DNA from 3 places in the Pseudomonas sp. TH37 genome. Region 3 is predicted to be linked to each of the others. Evidence: predicted binding sites of a transcription regulator. Region 3 holds the regulator's gene; each other region holds the start of a gene.

Region 1 (8,036 bases), 230 kb from region 3:
TACTCGAATTCGCCCGCAATGTTCTGGGCTGGGAGGATGCCGAACATGGCGAGACCTCGCCCGATGCGACGCGAGCATTACTCACGCCGCTAACCTGTTCGCTGGTGGAGGCCGTCGACAGCATTCATTTGGTTGAAGGCTCGTTGATTGCCGAGGCGTACGAAAACGCTGAAATTCGCGAGGGATATCACTGCCGTTATGGCGTGAATCCTGAGTTTGAACGGGAGCTACTGAAACAGCAGTTGCACGCGGTTGGCCACGACTCGGCGGGGGATCTGCGGGCGGTGGAGCTAAAAGATCATCCGTTCTTCGTCGCCACGCTGTTCCAACCGGAACGCGCCGCGCTCAAGGGTATTCTGCCGCCATTGGTCCGCGCGTTGATCGAGGCTTGTGCGAGGCAAAAATCATGATCGCCCAGACATCGGCAACGCCTTACTACGCCGTGATTTTCACCTCGCTGCGCACCGACGGCGATCACGGTTACGAGCAGGCCGCCGAACGCATGGTGGAACTGGCCCGGGAGCAACCCGGCTTCCTTGGCGTGGAATCGGCCCGGGGTGCGGATGGGCTCGGGATAACGGTGTCCTACTGGGATAGCGAAGCGGCGATCCTGGCCTGGAAACACCATCCCGAGCACAGCGCGATTCGTGAGCGCGGGCGGTCGACCTGGTATTCGGCGTGTCATACGCGGGTGTGCAGGGTTGAGCGGGCGTATGCGTTCAAACAGTAAATGATGCGGTGTTCTGGAGGCCGTCTTCGCGGGCAAGCCCGCTCCCACAGGGATCTCCTGCGCACACAAGATTTGTGCCCAATAGGGATCAAATGTGGGAGCGGGCTTGCCCGCGAAGAGGCCAGAACAAACACCACAAAACCTCAACCCCGCACCAAACTCCTCACCGCCGTAATCTGCGGCACTTCCCGCCGATTCATGTACACCCGTAACGGTTCGGTGATGTTGATCCGGTCGTCGATGTTCTGGTCCAGCAGCAGCTGGATCAGTTCGCGCTTGAGCGTCATGGTCTGCTCGGGGCCAGGAGCCCAGACAAATTCACTGGTGGGGATGATGCCGTCATCAGCCACGTCCATGCCGAACGAGTCTTCGCTGAAACGAACGATGTATTGGCCGGTCTTGCGATTGAGGCCAACGAAGCCTTTGAGTTGGTCGGCGGCCTGGCAAATGAGCTGGGAAGTGATGCGCATGATAAACCTCACAAAAGGTCGAAGGACCGGTGATCGATGGTTTACACACAGGGCAAGCGAATGGATTTCCCTCTGCCGGGGAAATTGCCGGGGCCAAGAGTACTGCAAAGAACCGCACAAAAGCGCTGAAAAAAACTCCTTTAAACACGTTTATGTCGGTCTTGCGATAGCGCAAGCGGCGCTCAGTTGTTAAAAGATACGTCTTTGAAAATCCATCGCAAAAGGACTTCGACCATGCCTGTCACCTTCACCAAGAGCGCCCTGCTGCTGAGCCTGATGCTCGGACTCGGCCAGGCACAGGCCGCCAACGAGCCAAGCCCCACCGCACTAGCGACCCGTCTGGGCATTCCGCACCCGGCGGTGATTGCCCACCGTGGTGCGTCTTTCGATGCACCGGAATCCACCGCTGCGGCCTACAAACTGGCTCGCGATCTGGGCGCCGACTACCTGGAAATGGACCTGCAACGCAGCAAGGACGGCGTGTTGTTCGCCCTGCACGACAACAACCTGCAACGCACCACCGACGTCGCCACCAAATTCCCTGAGCGCAAGGACAGCCTGGCCAACGAATTCACTATCGCCGAACTCAAAACCCTGGATGCCGGCAGCTGGTTCAACAGCGCTTACCCGGATCGCGCGCGTCCGTCTTACGCAGGCCTGAAGATCCTGACCCTGGACGAAATCATCGATATCGCCCAGGGCAACCCGTTGCACAAGCCGGGTCTGTACATCGAAACCAAAGAGCCAAAGCAGTTTCCCGGCATCGAGCGTGACCTCAAGGATAAATTGCAGGACCGCGGCTGGCTGAGCCCTACCGGCTCGAAACTGGCGAAGAGCAATCTGGCGGTCGGCCAGGGCAAAGGCAAAGTAGTGCTGCAAACCTTCGAGAAGAGCAGCCTCGAATTGCTTGAGAAGGAAATGCCGCAAGTACCGAAAATCCTGCTGCTGTGGGTGGGCGAAGGCAGCATTGAGCCGAAATCAAAAGTGACGTTCGCCGAGTCCGGTGACAAGGACAAAGCGACCTACTACGCCAAGCAGGAACCAAAAGACAAAGCCGAATTCCAGCAATGGGTCGAGTACGCCAAGGCCCAGGGCGCTATCGGTACCGGCCCTTCAGCCGCGCTGACCAAGGGTGGCGATCAGAGCTACTCGGACCTGGTGAAACCGTGGATGAACCAGTACACCCACGATCAGGGCCTGCTGGTGCATGTCTACACCATCGACGATGCCGTGGATTACCAGAAAGTGGCGGATGCCGGTGTCGATGGCATCTTCACCAACCGCGCCAGCGAACTGCTGAATTTCTATAAGCGTCCGGCAGCGGCGAGCGTTGCGCAGTTGTTGCAGAACAACGGGTATTGATAGGCACCAGACCCGACACCGCGTCGCCCCCATCGCGGGCAAGCCACGCTCCCACAAGGTCTGCGCAAAACCTGTGGGAGCGTGGCTTGCCCGCGATTGCTTTCTGACTGGCCTGCTTATCTGTTGAGGTCGCCACAGGCCATTAAGGGTGAATTAAGTTGCGCGAGCTAACCTGATCCCACTTAAACAGCTCATCCAAGGAAAGAACTTCATGAAAACCTTAACTGCCCTGTTCACTGCTGCTGCCCTGACCCTCACCGCTGGCCTGGCCCAGGCTGACGTTCGCGTCGACCAGATCCCTGAGCTGGTCAAGAGCGGCAAGATCAAACCACTGGAAGAACTGAACCAGGCTGCCTTGAAGTTGCACCCGGGTGCCACGATTACCGACACCGACCTGGATAACCACTTCAACGGCTACGAATATGAAGTTGAACTGCGTATGGCTGACGGCACCGAGTGGGACGTGGACTTCGATGCCACTACCGGCAAGGTTCTGAGCAACAAACAAGACACGTGATTCAACAGCACAAAAGCCGCACGACTTACGGGTTGTGCGGCTTTTTTGCGTTCGGCGTCAGCAGTTCGCTGAAGCGACGAACGAAGCCGCGACAATTCGCGCAAGCCCGCTAGAATCCCTCAAAACCATTTGGCATGTTGAAGTAGAGAACCAAGGATATGGGGCAAACAGCGGCAGCAGACATCGCCACAATCAGCCGGATCAGCGCGGTACCGGCGATTCTTCAGGTGATCAGCGAGTTGACCGGCTTGCGGTTCGCAGCGGTGGCCCGTGTTACCGAAGAGGCCTGGACTGCCTGCGCAGTGCTCGATCGACTGGATTTCGGTTTGCAGGTGGGCGATGAACTGGACCTGGTCTCCACCCTGTGCAACGAAATCCGCCAGGGCCGCCACTCGGTGGTGATCGACAAGGCCAGTGAAGATCCGCTCTATCGCGATCACCACACGCCTCAGACCTATCAACTCGAAAGCTACATTGCCGTCCCGATATTGCGCACTGACGGGCGCTTTTTCGGCACCATTTGCGCCCTTGATCCCAATCCGGCGCCGCTCAAATCCAGCACGATCCAGAGCACCATGGAATCGTTCGCCCGGATGCTCGCGCTGCAGATCGAAGCCGAAGAAAACCTGCAACGGACCGAAACGGCGCTGATCAAGGAACGCCAAACCGCCGAACTGCGCGAACAGTTCATCGCCGTGCTCGGCCATGACCTGCGCAACCCCTTGTTCGCCATCAGCGCCGGCGCCGAAATGCTCCTGCGCAAAGTCTCTGACCCGGCGAATGAACAACGGGCCCGGCACATCCTCACCAGCGCTCGGCGTGCGAGCAAACTGGTGGACGATGTGCTGGACTTCGCGCGAGGTTCACTGGGTCGAGGTATTCCGGTGAATATTGAGCCGTGCCCGGATCTGGCGGATGCGTTGCGGCATGTGATTTCCGAGATCCAGAGCATTCACCCTAAACGCGTCATTCAGTCGTCGATTGGCGACCTGAGCAACATCCATTGCGATCGCGAACGAGTCGCGCAATTGCTATCCAATCTGGTGGCGAACGCCGTTGTCCACGGAGATCCCAACGGCCCGATCGAGGTCAGTGCGCAGGTCAAGGAAGGACACTTTGTGTTGGGTGTCAATAATCAGGGGCTGATTGCCGAAGATGCGCTGCCGCATCTGTTCCAGCCCTACTCGAAACCAGCCAGCGCAACACCGCAGGCCGGCCTCGGGTTGGGGTTGTACATTGCCAGTCAGATTGCGCAGTCCCATGGCGGGAAACTGGAGGTGGTATCGACCGAGCAACAGGGCACGACGTTTACCTTCAGCTTGCCCTCACGGACTTAAGCGGTGGTGCTGACCACCGAACCCGACGTACTGCCACCCTCATCCTGCAATGCCTGCAACAACGCCGCCGTCACCGTCTGCAACGAAGCCGAAGTAGCCGCAACCTGCGACTGAGCCGCCGCAACGTTCGCAGCTTTCGCTTCGGCGCTGTCTTGCTTGGCCTGGGCCGCTTGCAGTTGTTGCTGTTGTTCCTGCAATTGCTTTTGCAGCTCGGCGAGCTGCTTGCGCAGTTGTTTCACCGTATCGGATTCGCTGCTGCTGGAACTGCTGTCGCTCGACGCGGGTGCACCGCCAGCGGCAACCTTGGTGGTATCGCTGAACGCCTCAGTCGTCGCTGCGACTGAGGTGTCTTCGGTGCTGTCGTTGATCGCGACTTTGCTTGAAGAGGTCGACAGGGTCTGATTGATCGAAACGGAGCTGATGCTGACCATGGGATTTATCCAATGTGGAGTTTGGGTAAATCCGTCATCGACGGGCACGGCATAAACTTGAGAGCGACTGTGTACCGATTCGGTAACCGAACCGATACACAGCCCATTTCACTAGGCGCTCAACCGCGCCGTCACTTCATTCAACTGCCCCGACAAGCCATGCAGATTGTGGCTGGCCGCTTCGGTGCGCTGCACGTTATCCAGGTTAGTACTGGCGATGCTGGTGATTTCGGTGAGGTTGCGCGAGATGTCTTCGGCCACTGAAGTCTGCTCTTCAGCGGCGGTGGCGATCTGGCGGTTCATGTCGCGAATGGCCTCCACGGCATGGGTGATGCGCTCGAGCATGGCGCCGGCCTGGGTCACTTGCTCGACGCTTTCTTCGCTGCGCGACTGACCGCTTTCGATAGCCTGGGCCGCGTCCACTGCGCCGGTTTGCACGGTTTGAATGATCTGATTGATCTCGATGATCGACGCTGCCGTGCGCTGGGCCAGGCTGCGTACTTCATCGGCGACCACCGCAAAGCCGCGCCCGGCTTCACCGGCACGGGCCGCTTCGATTGCGGCGTTGAGCGCCAGCAGGTTGGTCTGTTCGGCGATGCCGCGAATCACTTCCAGCACTTTACCGATGCGCCCGCTGTCGACTTCCAGACGACGGATGACCGTGGCGGTGTTGGCGATTTCGCCGCGCATTTGGGTGATGGTGTGAATAGTCCCCTGCATGACTTTTTCGCCCTGCTGGGCGGACTGGTCGGCGTCATCGGCCGCACGTGCCGCGTCGGCTGCGTGACGCGCGACTTCTTGCGCGGTGGCGGACATTTCGTTCATCGCCGTGGCCACCTGATCGGTGCGGTTGAACTGCTCGTTGGTGCCACTGGTCATGACGCTGGCGATGGAATTCAACTCGCCGCTGGCGCTGTCCAGGTCCGACGCGCTGCGCTGCAAGCGGCTGAAGGTTTCGGCGAGGAAATCGCGCAGGGTGTTGGCGGCCTTGGCCAGGTTGCCCAACTCATCCTGACGGGTACTGGCCACGCGCTCGGCGAAGCGGCCCTGGCTGAGTTGTGCCACGTAATCGATCAGTTTACGGATCGGCTCCACCAGGTTGCGGTTGACCAGCCACAGACTCAACAGGCCAATCAGCAGACCCGACACCAGCATCACTATAAGCCCCAACCACACCGTCTGATCGGCGCTGGCACTGATCAGCTTCGATTGCTCGATGCTCTGCTTGCGCAGTTCGCTGACCAGTTCATTCATCTGTTCGCTGGCGGCACGGTCCACGCCTTTGACCGCGTTGTCGCCGGCCGCGGGATCAGCACCGGCCGCCACGTAGGCATCCCGGCCCTTCTGATAGGCCGCACCTAATACACGATGCTCTTCACGCAGGCGTTCGATGCGAGCCTTGAGTTGCGGCTCGATGCCCTTCTGCCCGGCCAGTTCACCGAGGATGCCCTGCACATTGCGCTGGCCGTCCTCGAATTGCTTCCAGTATTTATCAAGGTCCGCAGGTTGCTTGCCGCGCAGCAGGACGTTTTTCCATTCCTGAACCTGCACCTTGAATTGCAGGTTGGCTTCATCGATCAGTTGTGAAGTGTGCAGCGGGCCTTCGATCAGGTTCGCGTAGTTCTGAACGCCATTGGACAGAAAGTGAAAGCAGGCCAAAGCGATCAGCAACATCGCCAACAGGCTGCCACTCAACAGGGCGAGAATTTGTGCTCTGAGGGACTTTTGCAAAAACATCGAGGGATATCTCATGGCAGGGATGAAGCACGACTTATAGGCGTGCAAGGTGTCCGGACATCCCTGTCAGCAACGCTGATTAACGACTGGAATCGAAAGATCAACATCTGTCTCATCGGCGTGCCAGAGCTTTTCTTGAGCGCTTCCGACCATCGGCATGGAGGCGGATTTTCGGCGCCACCAAATTGTCACAAAACCTTCAACATACGTTGCGATGATGGGGCTCAAGTGAACCTGTGAAACCTGCGACAGGCGCCTCCTCACAGCGAGACCTCATGAATCACAGCATTGACCAACGCCATCGAGATTCCGATCTGTTCGGCCTGCTTTACGGTTTCAGTTTTCGCCCCGGCGAGCGTGGCCGAGAGATCGATTCGGCCAAGGCGCTGCACTGCCTGCAACAACCAGACGACAGTGATGAATTCCTCTGGCTGCACCTGAACCTGGCCCATGCCGCGTGCGAGCGCTGGATGAAAAGCCATCTGGCATTGCCTGATGAATTTTTCGAGGCGCTGCACGAAGGTTCTCGCTCGACGCGCATCGAGCATGTCGATTCAGCGTTGCTGGCGGTGGTCAACGACGTGGTGTTCAACCTCAGCAGCATGGTCTCTTCGGATGTCTCGACGCTGTGGGTCTGCGCCCGCAGTCGGCTGATCATCAGCGCACGCCTGCAACCGCTGCACTCGGTGGACAAGCTGCGCTCTTCAGTGAAGGCCGGTGAATGCTTTCGCTCACCGCTGGAATTGCTGGTGCATTTGCTGCGCGATCAGGGCGAAGTGCTGACGCAGATCGTGCGCAAGACCAGCCTCAGCGTCGATCAGATCGAGGATGAGTTGCTGTCTTCGCGCCTGTCGACCAACCGGGCTGAGCTGGGCGCCAACCGCCGGGTGCTGGTGCGCCTGCAGCGGTTGCTGGCGCTGGAGCCCGGGTCGTTGCTACGCCTGCTCAATCGCCCGCCGCAATGGTTGCAGAAGGAAGACGTCAAGGAGCTGCGCAAGTCCACCGAGGAGTTTGCGCTGATCATCAACGACCTCACGGCCCTCGGTGAACGGATCAAGCTGTTGCAGGAAGAAATCGCCGCCAACCTCAACGAACAGAGCAACCGCACGCTGTTCACCCTGACCGTGGTCACGGTGCTGGCGCTGCCGATTAACATCATCGCCGGTTTCTTCGGCATGAACGTCGGCGGCGTGCCGCTTTCCGGCGATCCGGAGGGGTTCTGGATTCTGGTGGCGCTGGTCGCGACGTTTACCCTGATTGCCGGACGCTGGGCGTTTCGCAAGCGCCAGGATTATTGAATACTTCGGCCCCCTCGCCACAGATGTTTGCCTGCCCCACAAAAAAACCAAACACTGACCCAGCGCAGCCTCTCTGTAATATTTAGCAACGATCATGACCGATACTCCTTCTCTGCTCAGGATTATCCGGCATGGCTACGCCTTCCTTCACCAG
Region 2 (8,036 bases), on a different contig from region 3:
CAACTGCTCGATCACCAGACGGGTTTCCTCCACGGACTCCTGAGTCCGCCGCGCCAGGTTGCGCACTTCATCGGCCACCACAGCAAAACCGCGTCCGGCTTCACCGGCGCGGGCGGCTTCGATGGCGGCATTCAGTGCCAAGAGGTTGGTCTGTTCGGCGATGGCGCGAATCACTTCCAGCACCGAACCGATTTTCTCGCTGTTCGCTGCCAGGCCTTCGACCTGCACCATGGCCGCGCTCATGTCGGTGGCGAGGTGGTCGATGCTGGCGGTGGTGCGGCCGATCACGGTCAAACCCTGACGGGTCGCCTGATCGGCATCGCGCGCCGCTTGTGCCGCCTGCGCGGCGCTGCGGGCGACGTCCTGGGCGGTGGCGCTCATTTCGTGGGACGCGGTGGCGACCTGATCGACCTGACGGTATTGCTGCTCCATGCCGGCGCTGGTCTGGGTGGCGATGGCGGACGACTGATCCGCCGTGCTGCGGGCGTCCTGCACCGAGCGTTTCACTTGGGCGATGATCGGTTGCAGCTTGTCGAGGAAACGGTTGAACCAACCGGCCAACTGGCCCAGTTCATCCGGCTTGTCGTAGGCCAGGCGCCGGGTCAGGTCGCCTTCGCCGCTGGCAATGTCTTCCAGCATGCGGGCCACGCCGAGGATCGGTCGGGTCACGCTACGCGCCATCAGCCATACCAACAGCAAACCGACGAGCGCCGCCAGCACACCCAGGCACAGTTCAATCAGCGTACCGGCGGTGTTGCTGTCGTCGAGTTGTTTTTTCAGCGCTTCGGCGGGGCCGACCAGGACCTTCTCCGGCACGTCGAGCAGCACGCCCCAGGATTTGCCGCCGGGGATCGGCTGGAACGGCGACAGCACTTTCAATTGCTGATTACTGTGCAGGCTTTCGGTCTTGCTGCTGGTGGTCAGGCGGCGGAGCAGTTCGGCACCGTCGGTTGTGTCCACGGCGTCCAGGCGTTGGCTGAGTTTGCTGGCGTCCCGGCTGTAGCCGGCCAGCAAGCCGACCGGGCTGATGATGCTGACGCTGGTCTGGCCGTCATAGAGTTTTTTGCTGGCGCTCTGACTGATCGCTTGCAGGCTGTTGAGGTTGATGTCCACCGACAGCGAGGCGATGACTTTGCCGTTGACCATCAGCGGGAACACGATGCTGGTCATCAGCACGTTCTGGCCGTCGATCACATAGAAGTAGGGTTCGATCACGCAAGGCTTGAGCGTGGTGCGCGGGCAAGTGAACCAGGCGTTGGCCGGCTCGCCGCTGGGGCCGGTGCTGGTGTCGGCCATGTCGCTTTCCGGCAGGGCCATGGAGGCCACCTTGCCAGGCACAGGTTGCGACCAGTACAGGGCGAAACGGCCCTTGTCGTTACTGCCCAACTCCGCCTGGCCGGCGAACAGCTCGTCCTTGTTGTCCAGCGCATTGGCTTCGAACACCAGCGACAGGCCGAGCAGTTCCGGGTTGGCTTGCAGGGCCGACTTGACCTGTCGGGTCAGGTCTTCACGCAGGTCGAAGGCATCGAGAAAGCGCTTCTCCGCCTGATCGCGCAAAAACAGCACCTGCCGCGAGAAGCCATGGCCATATTGATAGGCGTCCATGAATTGCTGACGAATGCCCAGCGCCTGGACTTCCCCCTGGGACTCGATGCGCGCCTGGGCGGCTTCGGTCAGCATCTCCATGCTTGAGGCTTTTACTAGCGCGGAGCTGTGCTCCATGCGATACAGCGAAAGCCCTACCAGCAGGGTCACGATGCCCGCCAGGCACAGCCCGGCCAGCAGGGTGATTTTCCATTGAATGGAAAGTTGTCTGAGCGACATGGAAACGTCCTTTTATTCGATAAATATCTGAGACTTTGCACTGTAGCGGCTGTGATTCGGCTTTCTTTATGTCGTTGGGCCGAATATCGACTCACACCCTTATGGCACTGATTCATACCCTGTAGGAGCTGCCGAAGGCTGCGATCTTTTGATCTTCTGGCGTCATCGAGGTCGTTGAAAATCAAAAGATCGCAGCCTTCGGCAGCTCCTACGGGGTTGGCGTTGGCTTTGACAAGCCAGCATCGGTCCGGCACAGTGCGCGCCCTCTAATAAAACCCTTTTCTCCATCCGCTGGCGGCGCTCATACAGACTGCCGGCCGGACTCATTCCGTTTGGCGGTGATTGCCTCACCGCGCTGCTTTTGAGGTAACAACAATGAATGCAGTAATTGCCGCGGTCGGCATCATGCTGATACTCAGCCTGTCCCGCGTGCATGTGGTGATCGCGCTGATTGTGGGCGCACTGGTCGGTGGCTTGACCGGTGGCCTGGGCATCGACGCGACCCTGAAAGCCTTCAACAGCGGCCTCGGTGGCGGGGCGACGGTTGCGTTGTCCTATGCCTTGCTCGGCGCGTTCGCGGTGGCCATCGCCAAGTCCGGCCTGGCCCATGCGCTGGCCGACAGAGCCCTGGCCATGGTCGATCGCCAGCACGCCAACGGTGGCGGAAATGTCAAATGGCTGCTGATCGGCCTGCTGTGGGTGGTGGCCATCGCCTCCCAGAACATTTTGCCGATTCATATCGCCTTTATCCCGTTGCTGGTGCCGCCACTGTTATATGTGCTGACCAAACTGCAACTGGACCGTCGATTGATTGCCTGTGTCATCACCTTCGGCTTGATCACGCCGTACATGTTCCTGCCCGTGGGTTTCGGCAACATCTTCCTCAATGAAATCCTGCTGGCCAACGTCGCCCGTAGTGGCGTGGACATCAGCGGTATCAACGTCACCCATGCCATGGGTATTCCGGCGCTGGGCATGGTGTTTGGCCTCGCGGCAGCGTTCATCAGCTACCGCAAGAAGCGCGTTTACGACCTCGAGAAAATCGAGAAAGTCGAACAGGTCGCGGTGCAGTACAACCCAATGAGCCTGATGATCGCCGGTCTGGCCATTGCCGCCGCGTTCATTGTTCAGTTGCTGCTGGACTCGATGATTATCGGGGCGCTGGTGGGCTTCCTGATCTTTTCGGTGTCGGGGATCGTCAAATGGCGCGACACCGATGACCTGTTCACCGAAGGTATGAAGATGATGGCGATGATCGGCTTCATCATGATTGCCGCGTCCGGGTTTGCCGAAGTGATGAAAGCCACCGGTCATGTGCAGACGCTGGTGGAGTCCTCGGCGTCGTGGATCAACCACAGCAAAGGCATTGGTGCACTGTTGATGTTGCTGGTCGGATTGTTGGTGACCATGGGCATCGGCTCGTCGTTTTCCACCGTACCGATTCTGGCGGCGATTTTCGTGCCGCTGTGCGTGCAACTGGGCTTCAGCCCGATCGCCATCGTGTGCATCGTCGGCACTGCCGGCGCATTGGGCGATGCCGGGTCACCCGCGTCGGATTCGACCCTGGGCCCGACCTCCGGTCTGAACATCGACGGCCAGCATCACCACATCTGGGACACCGTGGTCCCGACTTTCCTGCACTACAACCTGCCATTGCTGGCGTTTGGCTGGGTGGCGGCGATGGTGTTGTAACCACATTTACCTTGTGGGAGCGTGGCTTGCCCGCGATGAACGATTACGCGGTGTGCCTGATAAACCGCGGCGCCTGAATCGCGGGCAAGCCACGCTCCCACAATGACCGCGTTCAACTTTTGAATTGGCCTGCCGTTATAGCCTTTAACCACGCCAACAAAATCAAAAGAGTGAACGTCATGCGCATGAGCCTGAAGGCTAAAGTCCTGTCCCTTGCCGTCCTCCCGGTGCTGCTCTTTGCGCTGGTCATCAGCCTGACCACGTTGTTCATTCTGCAGGAGCAGGCCCGCAAGGAAGTCGACGAAACCCGTCAGCGCCTGCTCAGCGATGCCAAGGCGACCCTGCAAAGTTACGTCGCCGTGGCCATGACCACGATCAAGCCGCTCTACGACGCAGCCGCCCCCGGTGATGATGCGGCGCGGGCGCAGGTGATCAAGTTGCTGTCGAGCATCACCTACGGCAAGGACGGCTACTTCTTCGGCTACGACTCCAACACCGTGCGCCTGTTCAAGGCCAACAGCCCGGAAGGCGTGGGCCAGAGCTTCAAGGACAATCGCGACCCGAACGGTGTCTACGTCAACCGCGACCTGGTGAAAGTCGCCAAGGACGGTACCCACTACCTGCAATACAGCTCACCGCTGCCCGGTAACACCCAAGTGCTGGTGCCCAAACTCGGCTACACCGAATACCTGCCGAAGTGGGACATGGCGGTCGGCACCTCGGTCAACCTCGACGGCATCGAAGCTCAGGTGGCGGTGGTTGAGGCCAAGGTCCAGGAACGCATGCAAGGCGTGGTGCTGAGCATTGTCGGGATTGCCGTGGTGGTGCTGCTGGTGATCGCTGCTGCCGGGATGCTGCTGGCCAACACCATTCTGCGTCCGCTGAACCTGATGAAAGCCAACCTCGACGACATCGCGGCGGGCGAGGGTGACCTGACTCGGCGCCTGTCCATCACCAGCCAGGATGAACTCGGCGAACTGGCCGGCTCGTTCAACCGTTTCGTCGACAAGATCCACGGTTTGGTGCGGCAGATCACTGAAATGACCTCGCAACTGACCGGGCTGGTGAATCAGGTCTCCGATCAGGCCCAGCGTTCGGATCAGGCCATGGAGCGCCAGCGTCACGAAACCGATCAGGTGGCCACGGCGATCAACGAAATGTCGGCGGCGGCTCAGGAAGTGGCAAAAAGCGCGCAAAACGCAGCGGTCGCTGCCCAGCAGACCGACGAAGAAGGCCAGGCCGCCAAGCGCGTGGTAGCCGGCAGCATCGTGAAGATTCATGCGCTGGTGAACGACATTCGCAGCAGCGGCGTGTCTCTCGACAGCCTGCAGAAAGATGTATCGTCGATTGTCAGCGTACTCGGGGTGATCCGTTCGATTGCCGAGCAGACCAACCTTCTGGCGCTCAACGCCGCCATCGAAGCGGCCCGCGCCGGTGAGGCCGGGCGTGGTTTTGCGGTGGTCGCCGACGAAGTGCGTGCATTGGCCAGTCGCACGCAAATCAGCACCCAGGAAATCCAGAGCATGATCGACCGCTTGCAGGCCGGCACCCAATCGGCAGTCGAGGCCATGCGCCGCTCCAGCGAGGCCGGCGACGGCACGTCGGCCCAGGCCAACGAGGCGGGGGCCTCTCTGGACGCCATGGCCCAATTGATCGGCACCATCAACTCGATGAACGCCCAGATCGCCAGCGCCGCCGAAGAGCAAACCGCCGTCGCCGAAGAAATCAACCGCAGCGTGCATCAAATTGCCGTGGCCGTAGACAGCGTCGCCGGCGAAACCCAGCTCGGCGCCCAGACCTCGCGCAGCCTGGCTGACCTCGGTCAACGCCTGGGTAAACTGGTCGGGCAATTCCGTATCTGATTGATAGTGCTCGTATGGCAAGGGGAGTTTCCCCGATGCCGGTAAATCAAGAAATTTGAGCGACGAAATCCTGTAGGAGCTTCGCGGGCAAGCCACGCTCCCACAGGTTTTGCGCCTTGCTGGCATCAGGGTTTCCCCCCTTACCACAGGGCAGTGTTCATCCATGAGTAGCTGCATCGCGACTACCCTCATTAGTAAGCAAGCACCGTCCAAGCGTTTGTTTGAACCCGTATCCGGAACGGGCGGTCATTTGCTTCAGGTGTCGCGCATTCGCGGCACCCGGACGACCCTAACCACGGAGTCAGACTTATGAATGACGGTACCTGCGACTGCCCGAAATGCAACTGTAAGCTGGGTGAACACCCTATCGTGCGCCACGGCAAGCACTATTGCTGTGAAGCCTGCGCCAAACACCACGAAAACGGCGAAACATGCGCCACCAAAGGCTGCAAGTGTGCTCAACACTGACCGTTCAGGCAAAAAAGTGGAGCCTTCCAGGCTCCACTTCGGTTTGAATCTTTCCCCTCCTTTTTGACGCTCAACTGGCTGGTCGCCAGGTCACATTCTCGATGCCGAATTTTTCCGCCAGCGGTTTGCTGGTCTTTTGCACCCGTTCACGGCCAAAGCGCGGGATCCGGCCGACTCCGGCGTCGCAACTTGCCCAGTGCCAAGCCTCTGCATTGTCCATTTTGTCCAGGCGGATAATGAAAGACTTGGGCTGGCCATGAAGGGTGTATTCAATAACGAAAAGTTTTGCATTGTTCATAAAGCCTGTATTCCTCCCTGTAGTTATAGAGGGATCGCGAGGCGCGGGGAAAATTCAGTCGAATTGTCGGACGGTGACAGTGACTGGCGACAGCCGGACGCCTCGTGATCATGGAGCCTTCCTGACCCCCAGATGATCCTAGCCTATGGTTCAAGGTGCGCCGGCGGAACCGTCACAGTCGGCATTGATGTTGAATGTTCTGGCCCTATCGCGAGCAGGCTCGCTCCCGCAGTTGATCTGCGCCGCTCACATGCTTTGTGACCAACACAGACCTCTGTGGGAGCGAGCCTGCTCGCGATGACGGCCTCAAGCCGAACTCAGACTTCAGGCACACCTTTCTCCCAAGCCGACCAGTTCTGCAAAATCTCCTGCACCAACGGATTCCCCGTGCGGTACAGGTTCTCAAGCGCCGGCACAAAACCGCCCTGATCGGCGTATTTGAGCAGGTTATCCACCTCGCTCTGGCCCGGCGCCGGCCGGTCGAAGTCGGAACCGGCGCGCACCACCGCCAGGCGGCGGACATCCACCAACCCCTCGCGGCTGGCGCGCAGCAGCGCCTCGTAGGTGGAGTTGTCTTCCTGCTGAGTCGTGCAATAGACCCCTTCGTTATTGGTCAGCAGCTTGGTCCAGACTTCCGCCCGCTCACTCAACCGCGTCCCGGAAAACCAGGTATTGCCCGCCAGCGTGTCGCACTGGGTCACCACTGGTGGCTGATTGGCCGGTGCAGACGGATACTTCAAGCGCCATATCGCTGATTCCTTGCTCTCGCTCAGCTGCACCTTGTGGCTCAGGGCGAATGCCTTGGCCTGCAACTTCGGATTGAGTTCGAACACTTCAGTCTTGTAGTCCAGCGGTGGCTTTTCGTTCGGGCCTTTGGTGTTGATGCCCAGGTAACCGGTCGGCCAGTCTTTCGGCGCATCCCGGGAATCCAGCTCCCATTGGGTGCCGAACTCCACCAGATAGTGTGCCCACGCGGTGGTGCCGATGGTGCCGTGGTGCGGGCTGATGCCGGCAATCCCGGCGATCAGGAAGTAACTTTTGCGCAGGTCGAATTTCGGTGACAGCGCCAGGGCCAGGGTCGAGGCCGCGGCATTGGTCTGGCCCATGCCGGTGACCATCAGGCACACCTGTTGGGTGTTGCAGCGAATATTCGGGTACTCGGCGGACAGGCCGGGTACGCGTACTTCTTGCTTGAGCTCCAGGCGATCGATCCAGTTCTGCGCCTCGGGGGCGAACATGGTGATCAGCATCACTTTCGGCTGGATCGGCGCGTCGCCAGCCCAGGCAGCAGAAGAGAGCAGAGTGCCGCAGGCCAGGGCCACGGAAAAGGAAAGACGCGTCATTGCATTCATAAAACCTCCTGATTCAAATGAGCCTTAAAACTGATAACCGACACCGGCGTAGTAGCCCCAGCCGTTGGAGCGGGCGCGGAAGTCACCGTCGCCGAAATTCAACTCGCTGCCGTCCTCCCAGTTGCCGCCGTTGTGGAAGTAACGGCCGACCAGGGTGAAACGCAAGTGGGTGAAGGCGTAGAGCAACACGTTGGTGGCCACGGTGGCATTGGCGGTGCGGGCCGGGTTGTCCTTGTGCAGGTCGGAGCCGAAGTCGAAGTTGGTGAAACCGATGTAGGTCAACGAAGCGCCGTTGCTGAAACTGCTGATGGGCACGATGTACTTGAGCTGGGCGCGGTAGCCGTCCCACGAATACTCGTTGCTGGCGCCGTAGTTTTCCCACTGGTAGCGACCGTAGAAGTTGGCCGACAGGTTGACCCGCGAATGGGTGTCGATGTCGGTGCCGAGGCCGCTGTACAGCGTGTTGGCGCGGTTGGCGCTGTTGCTGCCGTGGTCGTAGATCCAGTCGAACGCCACGTACCATTCCTTGAACGGCCCGAC
Region 3 (8,036 bases):
ATCGAGCAGTGCTTCGAACTCGTCGTCGGTAATGTCGGAGCTGTCGCCTGCCGCTTTCGGGGCTGCCGGTGCGGTAGGCGCTGCGACCACTGCATCGGCGGCGAACTGGCCTTTGCCGTGCAATTGATCGAGCAACGACTCGAACTCGGCATCGGTGATTTCGTCGCTGGTCGCCGCATCGGCGGCAGGCGGAGCAACCACAGGCGCCTCGGCCTGAGCCTTGACGGCATTCAGCGAGTCCAGCAGTTGTTCGAATTCGTTATCGGTGATGTCACCTGACTCGCTTTCGGCGGCGGGTGCTTGCATCACTTCAGCGACAGGTGCCGCTTCATCGGCAGTTTGCGGCTCGGCCAGGCGGGCCAGAGCAGCCAGCAATTCAGGTGTGGCAGCCGTGATCGGGCTGCGTTCGCGGACTTCGCTGAACATGCTGTTCACCGCGTCCAATGCTTCGAGAACCACGTCCATCAGTTCCGAGTCGACGCGTCGTTCACCCTTGCGCAGGATGTCGAACACGTTCTCGGCGATGTGACAGCACTCCACCAGCTCGTTGAGCTGGAGGAAGCCGGCGCCCCCTTTTACAGTGTGAAAACCGCGAAAAATTGCATTGAGCAAATCCGCATCATCCGGTCGGCTTTCAAGCTCGACCAGCTGTTCGGACAGTTGCTCTAGAATCTCGCCGGCCTCAACCAGGAAATCCTGAAGGATCTCTTCATCGGCGCCGAAGCTCATTAAGGGGGTGCTCCTGAGGTCTAAAAACCTAAAAAACCTAAAATGCTAAAACTCTAAAATCCTAGGCTGGATAACAAATCGTCCACATCGTCCTGACCGGACACAACGTCTTCTCTTTTATCGGCATGAATCTGCGGACCTTCACCCTGAGAGAGATGTTTTTGTGGATCTTTTTCAGCCAGCATCGCATCACGGTCATGTTCGATACCCGCAAAGCGGTCTACCTGGCTGGCCATGAGCACGAGCTTGAGCAGATTGCTTTCAACTTCGGTGACCAACTGGGTCACGCGTTTGATCACCTGACCGGTGAGGTCCTGGTAATCCTGGGCCAGCAGAATGTCGTTGAGGTTGCTCGACACGACGCGGTTGTCTTCAGTGCTGCGTGTCAGGAAACTGTCGACGCGCCGGGCCAGTTCGCGGAACTCTTCAGCCCCGACTTCGCGACGCATGAACCGCCCCCAATCCGTGCTCAGCGCCTGAGCTTCGTCGCTCAGGCTGTTGATCAGCGGCGTGGCGTTTTCCACCAGGTCCATGGTGCGGTTGGCTGCGGCCTCGGTCAGCTTGACCACATAACCCAGGCGCTCGGTGGCATCCGTGATCTGAGACACTTCCTCGGCTTGCGGCATGTGCGGGTCAATCTGAAAGTTGACGATCGCGCTATGCAGCTCGCGGGTGAGCTTGCCCACTTCCTGGTACAGGCCGCGGTCACGGGTCTGGTTGAGCTCATGGATCAGTTGCACAGCGTCGCCGAACCTGCCTTTTTCAAGGCTCTCGACCAGTTCGACCGCGTGTTTTTTCAGGGTCGATTCAAAATCGCCCTGTGAAGATTCGTTATGCTCCATAGCTCCCCCGTGACGGACTGGCTTTGCACATCAACCGATGCGTTCGAAGATCTTTTCAATCTTGTCTTTCAACGCCTGAGCTGTGAATGGCTTGACCACATAGCCGTTCACACCCGCCTGAGCGGCTTCGATGATTTGCTCGCGCTTGGCTTCGGCCGTGACCATCAACACCGGCAGGTGTTTGAGTTTTTCATCGGCACGCACGTGGCGCAGCAGATCAATACCGGTCATGCCGGGCATGTTCCAGTCCGTTACCAGAAAGTCGATGCTCCCGCTGTTGAGGACCGGAATCGCGGTAATACCGTCATCCGCCTCGACCGTGTTGGTGAACCCAAGGTCACGCAACAGGTTTTTTATGATCCGCCGCATCGTTGAGAAGTCATCAACGATGAGGATTTTCATATTCTTGTCCAATTCGACCTCCAAGCAGTCTTAAAACGCGCGCAGCACCTGAACGCGCCGTTCAATCAATTCGGCGTAACACTCAACAGTTGTATGGATTACAACGGGCCGTGGCTGACGCAGCAAAATGCCGTACCAACCTCGTTCGCAGTGTCCCCACACTGCCTGTCAGCGCGCTCGCCACTCCCCCAAACGCCCCCGCAAACGGGCCGCGCACTGGCTGTGTAACTGGCTGACCCGCGATTCGCTGACCCCCAGGACCTCACCGATTTCCTTGAGATTCAACTCTTCGTCGTAGTACAGCGCCAACACCAGTCGCTCACGCTCCGGCAAATTGGCAATCGCGTCCGCCAGCGCCGCCTGGAAGCGTTCATCTTCCAGATCGCGTGACGGCTCGAGATGAGCACTGGCGCCATCCTCATGCAGCCCTTCGTGTTCGCCGTCCTGCAACAGATCGTCGAAACTGAATAACCGGCTACCGAGGGTGTCGTTCAAAATCCCGTAATAATCGTCGAGACTCAATTGGAGTTCGGCCGCAACCTCATGATCTTTAGCGTCACGGCCGGTTTTAGCTTCAATCGAGCGAATCGCGTCGCTGACCATGCGGGTATTGCGGTGAACCGAACGTGGCGCCCAGTCCCCCTTGCGCACTTCATCGAGCATCGCGCCGCGGATTCGAATGCCCGCGTACGTCTCGAAACTCGCGCCTTTGCTGGCGTCGTATTTGGTTGATACTTCAAGCAGGCCGATCATCCCGGCCTGGATCAGGTCTTCGACCTGGACACTGGCCGGCAAACGCGCCAGCAAGTGGTAGGCAATGCGTTTGACCAGTGGCGCGTAACGCTCGATCAGCTCGTACTGCGCGTCACGTGCCGACTTCTTGTAGAGGTTGTAGCCACTGGCTGTCATAGGACGGGTCCTGCCGTTTGTTGCACGAGGCGCTCGACGAAAAACTCCAGGTGCCCGCGCGGGTTGGCCGGCAGTGGCCAGGTATCGACCTTCTGCGCAATGGCCTTGAACGCCAGGGCGCACTTGGAACGCGGGAAGGCTTCGTAGACGGCACGCTGCTTCTGCACGGCCTTGCGCACGCTTTCGTCGTAAGGCACCGCACCGACGTATTGCAAGGCGACGTCGAGGAAACGATCCGTGACCTTGGTCAATTTGGCGAACAGGTTGCGGCCTTCCTGCGGGCTCTGCGCCATGTTGGCCAGGACGCGGAAACGATTCATGCCGTAGTCGCGGTTAAGCAGTTTGATCAGCGCGTAGGCGTCAGTGATCGAAGTCGGCTCGTCGCACACCACCAGCAAGACCTCTTGTGCTGCGCGGACGAAACTGACCACCGAGTCACCAATGCCCGCGGCGGTGTCGATCACCAATACGTCGAGATTGTCGCCGATGTCGCTGAAGGCCTGGATCAGGCCGGCATGCTGGGCCGGGCTCAGATGAACCATGCTCTGGGTGCCGGATGCGGCCGGAACGATGCGAATGCCGCCGGGCCCTTGCAACAGCACGTCGCGCAGCTCACAGCGGCCTTCGATCACGTCGGCCAGGGTACGTTTGGGTGTCAGCCCCAGCAGGACGTCGACGTTCGCCAGCCCCAGATCGGCATCCAGCAGCATGACGCGCCGGCCGAGCTCAGCTAGAGCCAGGGACAAGTTCACTGACACGTTAGTCTTCCCGACGCCACCTTTGCCGCCGGTCACCGCGATCACCTGTACGGGATGCATGCTGCCCATGTTATTTCTTTACCTTGTCTTGCATAGACGGAGGCCACATTACTGGCTGCGCGTTCAGCGACTGAACAATGCATGGCAGACCATCGATGTAGGTACAAAAAATGTTCATTAATACCTCAGCCAACCTGCTTGGTCGGGCTGTGGTAAATATCAGCGAACATATCAGCCATGGCTTCTTCGCTGGGTTCTTCCTGCATTTGCACGCTAACGGCGCGGCTGACCAACTGATGACGACGCGGCAGATGTAAATCATCCGGAATCCGCGGGCCATCAGTCAGATAAGCCACCGGCAATTCATGACTGATGGCCAGGCTCAACACCTCACCCAAGCTTGCCGTTTCATCCAGTTTAGTCAGGATGCAGCCGGCAAGGCCGCAACGTTTGTAACTGTGGTAAGCGGCGGTTAGAACCTGTTTCTGGCTGGTGGTTGCCAAGACCAGATAATTTTTTGATTTGATGCCCCGTCCGGCGAGGCTTTCGAGCTGCATGCGCAGTGCCGGATCGCTGGCCTGCAGGCCTGCGGTATCGATCAGCACCACGCGTTTACGCAGCAAAGGCTCCAGCGCCTGCACCAGCGATTGGCCCGGGTCGACATGAGTCACTGACACATTGAGGATGCGGCCCAGGGTCTTGAGCTGTTCCTGAGCACCGATGCGATAGCTGTCCATGCTCACCAGCGCGATATTCTGCGCGCCGTACTTGAGCACGTAACGGGCTGCGAGCTTGGCCAGTGTGGTGGTCTTGCCCATGCCGGCCGGGCCGACCATGGCAATCACACCGCCCTCTTCCAGTGGCTCGACTTCCGGAGTGGCAATCATCCGCGCCAGGTGCGCGAGCAACATGCGCCAGGCCTGACGTGGTTCTTCAATGTCGGTAATCAGTGCCAGCAGATCGCGCGACAACGGGCCGGACAGGCCGATGCGTTGCAAGCGACGCCAGAGGTTGGCCTGGGCCGGACGACTGCCTTGCAACTGATTCCAGGCCAGCGAGCCAAGTTGCACTTCCATCAGTTCACGCAGGCTGTTGAGCTCGAAACGCATCGAGTCGAACGCACGCGGGTCGACGCCGGCCGCTGCGACAGGAGCGGGTGCCGAGCGCCGAGGCTCTGCCAGTGTTGGCTCGATCAACGGCTCGGCGGCGGTCAACGGCAGGCCGGCGAACAATTGGCGATTGGTGGTCTTGTCGCTCTCGCCATCGCCACGCAGGCTCAGTTCGGCCTGGGCGGTGACGATCCGCGACTGGGTCTTGCGCAACTCATCCTCGAGTTCCATGTTCGGAACACGCGGGGCCAGCGCCGACAATTTGTAATCCAGGGCAGCCGTCAGCTCGACACCGCCAGCGATCCGGCGGTTGCCAATGATGGCGGCATCGGCGCCCAGCTCATCACGAACCAGTTTCATGGCCTGACGCATATCGGCGGCGAAAAAACGCTTAACTTGCATAAACCACTACCTCAGCCGTTGGGCCCTACTGTCGCAACGATGGTCACTTGCTTGTTGTCAGGGATTTCCTGGTAAGCCAACACATGCAAACCCGGGACTGCCAGTCGGCCGAATCGCGAGAGCATCGCGCGAACCGGACCGGCCACCAGCAGAATCACCGGTTGACCTTGCATTTCCTGACGCTGCGCCGCTTCGATCAACGAGCGTTGCAGTTTCTCTGCCATGCTTGGCTCCAGCAGAACACCCTCTTCCGAGCCTTGTCCTGCCTTCTGAAGACTATTGAGCAATATTTGTTCCAACCTTGGCTCCAAGGTGATCACAGGCAGCTCCGACTCAGTGCCTACAATGCTTTGCACGATTGCGCGGGATACGCCGACGCGCACCGCGGCCACCAAAGCGGCAGTATCTTGACTCTTGGCGGCATTGTTCGCGATGGCTTCGGCGATGCTGCGAATGTCCCGTACCGGCACCTGTTCGGACAGCAATGCCTGCAAGACTTTGAGCAGCTGCGACAGCGAAACTACCCCCGGCACCAGCTCCTCGGCCAGTTTCGGTGAGCTTTTGGCCAGCAATTGCATGAGTTGCTGGACTTCTTCGTGGCCAATCAGCTCGCTGGAGTGCTTGTACAAAATCTGGTTCAAGTGGGTTGCCACTACCGTACTGGCATCGACCACGGTGTAGCCGAGGGATTGCGCCTGGGCACGCTGGCTGATTTCGATCCAGACCGCCTCCAGACCAAAAGCCGGATCTTTGGCGGTAATGCCGTTGAGCGTGCCGTAGACCTGCCCCGGGTTGATCGCCAGCTCGCGGTCCGGGTAAATCTCGGCCTCGGCCAGGATCACGCCCATCAGGGTCAGACGGTAGGCGCTAGGCGCCAGGTCGAGGTTGTCACGGATGTGCACAGTCGGCATCAGGAAGCCCAGGTCCTGGGAGAGCTTTTTACGCACACCCTTGATCCGCGCCAGCAACTGACCACCCTGGTTGCGATCCACCAGCGGAATCAGGCGGTAACCGACTTCCAGGCCGATCATGTCGATCGGCGTCACGTCATCCCAGCCAAGCTCCTTGGTTTCCTGGGCGCGGGCCGGCGATGGCAGCAGTTCCTGCTGGCGCTTGACCTCTTGCAGGGCCTGAACCTTGACCGTGTTCTGCTTCTTCCAGAACAGGTAAGCGCCGCCAGCCGCCAGGGCTGCCATGCTCAGAAAGGAAAAATGCGGCATGCCCGGCACCAGGCCCATCACCGCCATCAAGCCAGCGGCCACCGCCAAGGCTTTCGGCGAGGCGAACATCTGACGATTGATCTGCTTGCCCATGTCTTCCGAGCCGGAAGCACGGGTCACCATGATCGCAGCGGCGGTCGACAACAGCAGCGATGGCAATTGCGCCACCAAACCGTCACCGATGGTCAACAAGGCGTACACCCGACCGGCATCGCCAAAGGTCATGCCGTGCTGGAAGATACCGACCGCCATGCCGCCGATCAGGTTAATGAACAGAATCAGCAGGCCGGCGATGGCGTCACCGCGCACGAACTTGCTGGCACCGTCCATCGAGCCGTAGAACTCGGCTTCCTGGGCCACTTCCATCCGGCGCAGTTTCGCCTGGTTCTGATCGATCAGGCCGGCGTTCAAGTCGGCGTCGATCGCCATCTGTTTGCCGGGCATCGCATCGAGGGTGAAACGCGCGCTCACCTCGGAAATCCGCCCTGCGCCCTTGGTTACCACGACGAAGTTGATGATCATCAAAATCGCGAAGACCACTATACCCACCACGTAGTTACCGCCGATCACCACTTCACCGAAGGCCTGGATCACCTTACCGGCGGCGGCATGGCCATCCTGACCGTGAAGCATCACCACCCGCGTCGAGGCCACGTTCAGCGCCAGTCGCAGCAACGTCGCCACCAGCAGAATGGTCGGGAACACCGCAAAATCCAGCGGTCGCAAGGCGTACACGCAGACCAGCAACACGACGATGGACAAGGCAATGTTGAACGTGAAAAACACGTCCAGCAGGAACGGCGGCACCGGCAACATCATCATGGCCAGCATGACCAGCAACAACAGCGGCACACCCAGATTGCCCCGACTGAGGTCGGCAACGTTTGTGCGTGCAGTGTTGATTAACTGAGAGCGATCCACCGGTTTTCCCCGTTCCTTTAAAGCAAACTTTTGACGCCTGAAGCAGGCGCAGGGCGGCTATTGCAAGAAGCCTTCCAACTTTTGCCGGGGCTTGAAATAGAGGTCTGTTTCGGGGATTTGTATTGCTAGGACCTGAGCGCCATGGAGCCGACCGCGAAACAGACGCAGGACGGCTATCACCATTATCACAGGGGAATAAAAACTCAGAAAAACCGGCGCACTAGCGGATTTAGCCCGCAGTCAAAATTTGCTTTGGATTAATGGCACCAAGACGCAACTCGCGGCCCACCATGTAGTGCGTACCCTTACGGATCAGCCTACCACCCACCTCGACAAATGCTTGCTCAGAATAGCCAAATCTCACGATTTCCTCAGGCTGATGAAAAGGATCGTCGGGGTGTGCCTTTAGCACATTGAGCGTCCAGGTAAAGTGAATGTCCGGCACATCCTGCGGCTTGATCTCCCGCTCGTCCTCCCATCGAAAGTCCTGCCCACCCGTGACTTGTAAGTGACCACCGACCATGTCGAATTGTGGTGTGTGATAGCGCATCTGCAGGCCAATGCCATCGCCAATGCCAGCCCATATATTGAAATAGTTATCGGGAGAAGAGAACACCTTGGACAACGCTTCAACTGTGTCGATTTTGCCAGCAGCACTACCGAATCTGTTGTAGTTGCGATGATGAGCCACCCCTTCCAACACTGGCCTGATCGCATTTTGCTGCGAAGCCAGATATCCCGGGA

The links. The regulator FliA, encoded in region 3, starts transcription of late flagellar genes. The targets are predictions, from matches to a motif close to CTAAAGTTTNNNNNNNNNNNGCCGNTAA.
Region 1: JFU11_RS02935 (methyl-accepting chemotaxis protein) is a predicted target of FliA. The motif match lies at 6,697-6,724, and genes of this name have one in related genera.
Region 2: JFU11_RS25665 (methyl-accepting chemotaxis protein) is a predicted target of FliA. The motif match lies at 3,628-3,655, and genes of this name have one in related genera.

The regions. Positions count from the first base shown of each region.
Region 1 is NZ_JAEKFD010000001.1:619,870-627,905, forward strand. It holds gene JFU11_RS02900 (CTP synthase) at 1-410, shown strand, start outside; gene JFU11_RS02905 (antibiotic biosynthesis monooxygenase) at 407-730, shown strand; gene JFU11_RS02910 (DUF2025 family protein) at 874-1,200, opposite strand; gene JFU11_RS02915 (glycerophosphodiester phosphodiesterase) at 1,435-2,562, shown strand; gene JFU11_RS02920 (PepSY domain-containing protein) at 2,774-3,079, shown strand; gene JFU11_RS02925 (GAF domain-containing sensor histidine kinase) at 3,238-4,416, shown strand; gene JFU11_RS02930 (hypothetical protein) at 4,413-4,847, opposite strand; gene JFU11_RS02935 (methyl-accepting chemotaxis protein) at 4,959-6,584, opposite strand; gene JFU11_RS02940 (transporter) at 6,860-7,882, shown strand; gene JFU11_RS02945 (inorganic phosphate transporter) at 8,014-8,036, shown strand, end outside.
Region 2 is NZ_JAEKFD010000013.1:58,687-66,722, reverse strand. It holds gene JFU11_RS25675 (methyl-accepting chemotaxis protein) at 1-1,824, opposite strand, end outside; gene JFU11_RS25670 (Na+/H+ antiporter NhaC family protein) at 2,200-3,516, shown strand; gene JFU11_RS25665 (methyl-accepting chemotaxis protein) at 3,696-5,378, shown strand; gene JFU11_RS25660 (metallothionein) at 5,688-5,846, shown strand; gene JFU11_RS25655 (DUF6555 family protein) at 5,917-6,144, opposite strand; gene JFU11_RS25650 (purine nucleoside permease) at 6,462-7,496, opposite strand; gene JFU11_RS25645 (nucleoside-specific channel-forming protein Tsx) at 7,521-8,036, opposite strand, start outside.
Region 3 is NZ_JAEKFD010000001.1:386,131-394,166, forward strand. It holds gene JFU11_RS01840 (chemotaxis protein CheA) at 1-729, opposite strand, end outside; gene JFU11_RS01845 (protein phosphatase CheZ) at 783-1,571, opposite strand; gene JFU11_RS01850 (chemotaxis response regulator CheY) at 1,602-1,973, opposite strand; gene fliA (RNA polymerase sigma factor FliA) at 2,142-2,882, opposite strand; gene fleN (flagellar synthesis regulator FleN) at 2,879-3,709, opposite strand; gene flhF (flagellar biosynthesis protein FlhF) at 3,826-5,151, opposite strand; gene flhA (flagellar biosynthesis protein FlhA) at 5,163-7,292, opposite strand; gene JFU11_RS01875 (hypothetical protein) at 7,522-8,036, opposite strand, start outside.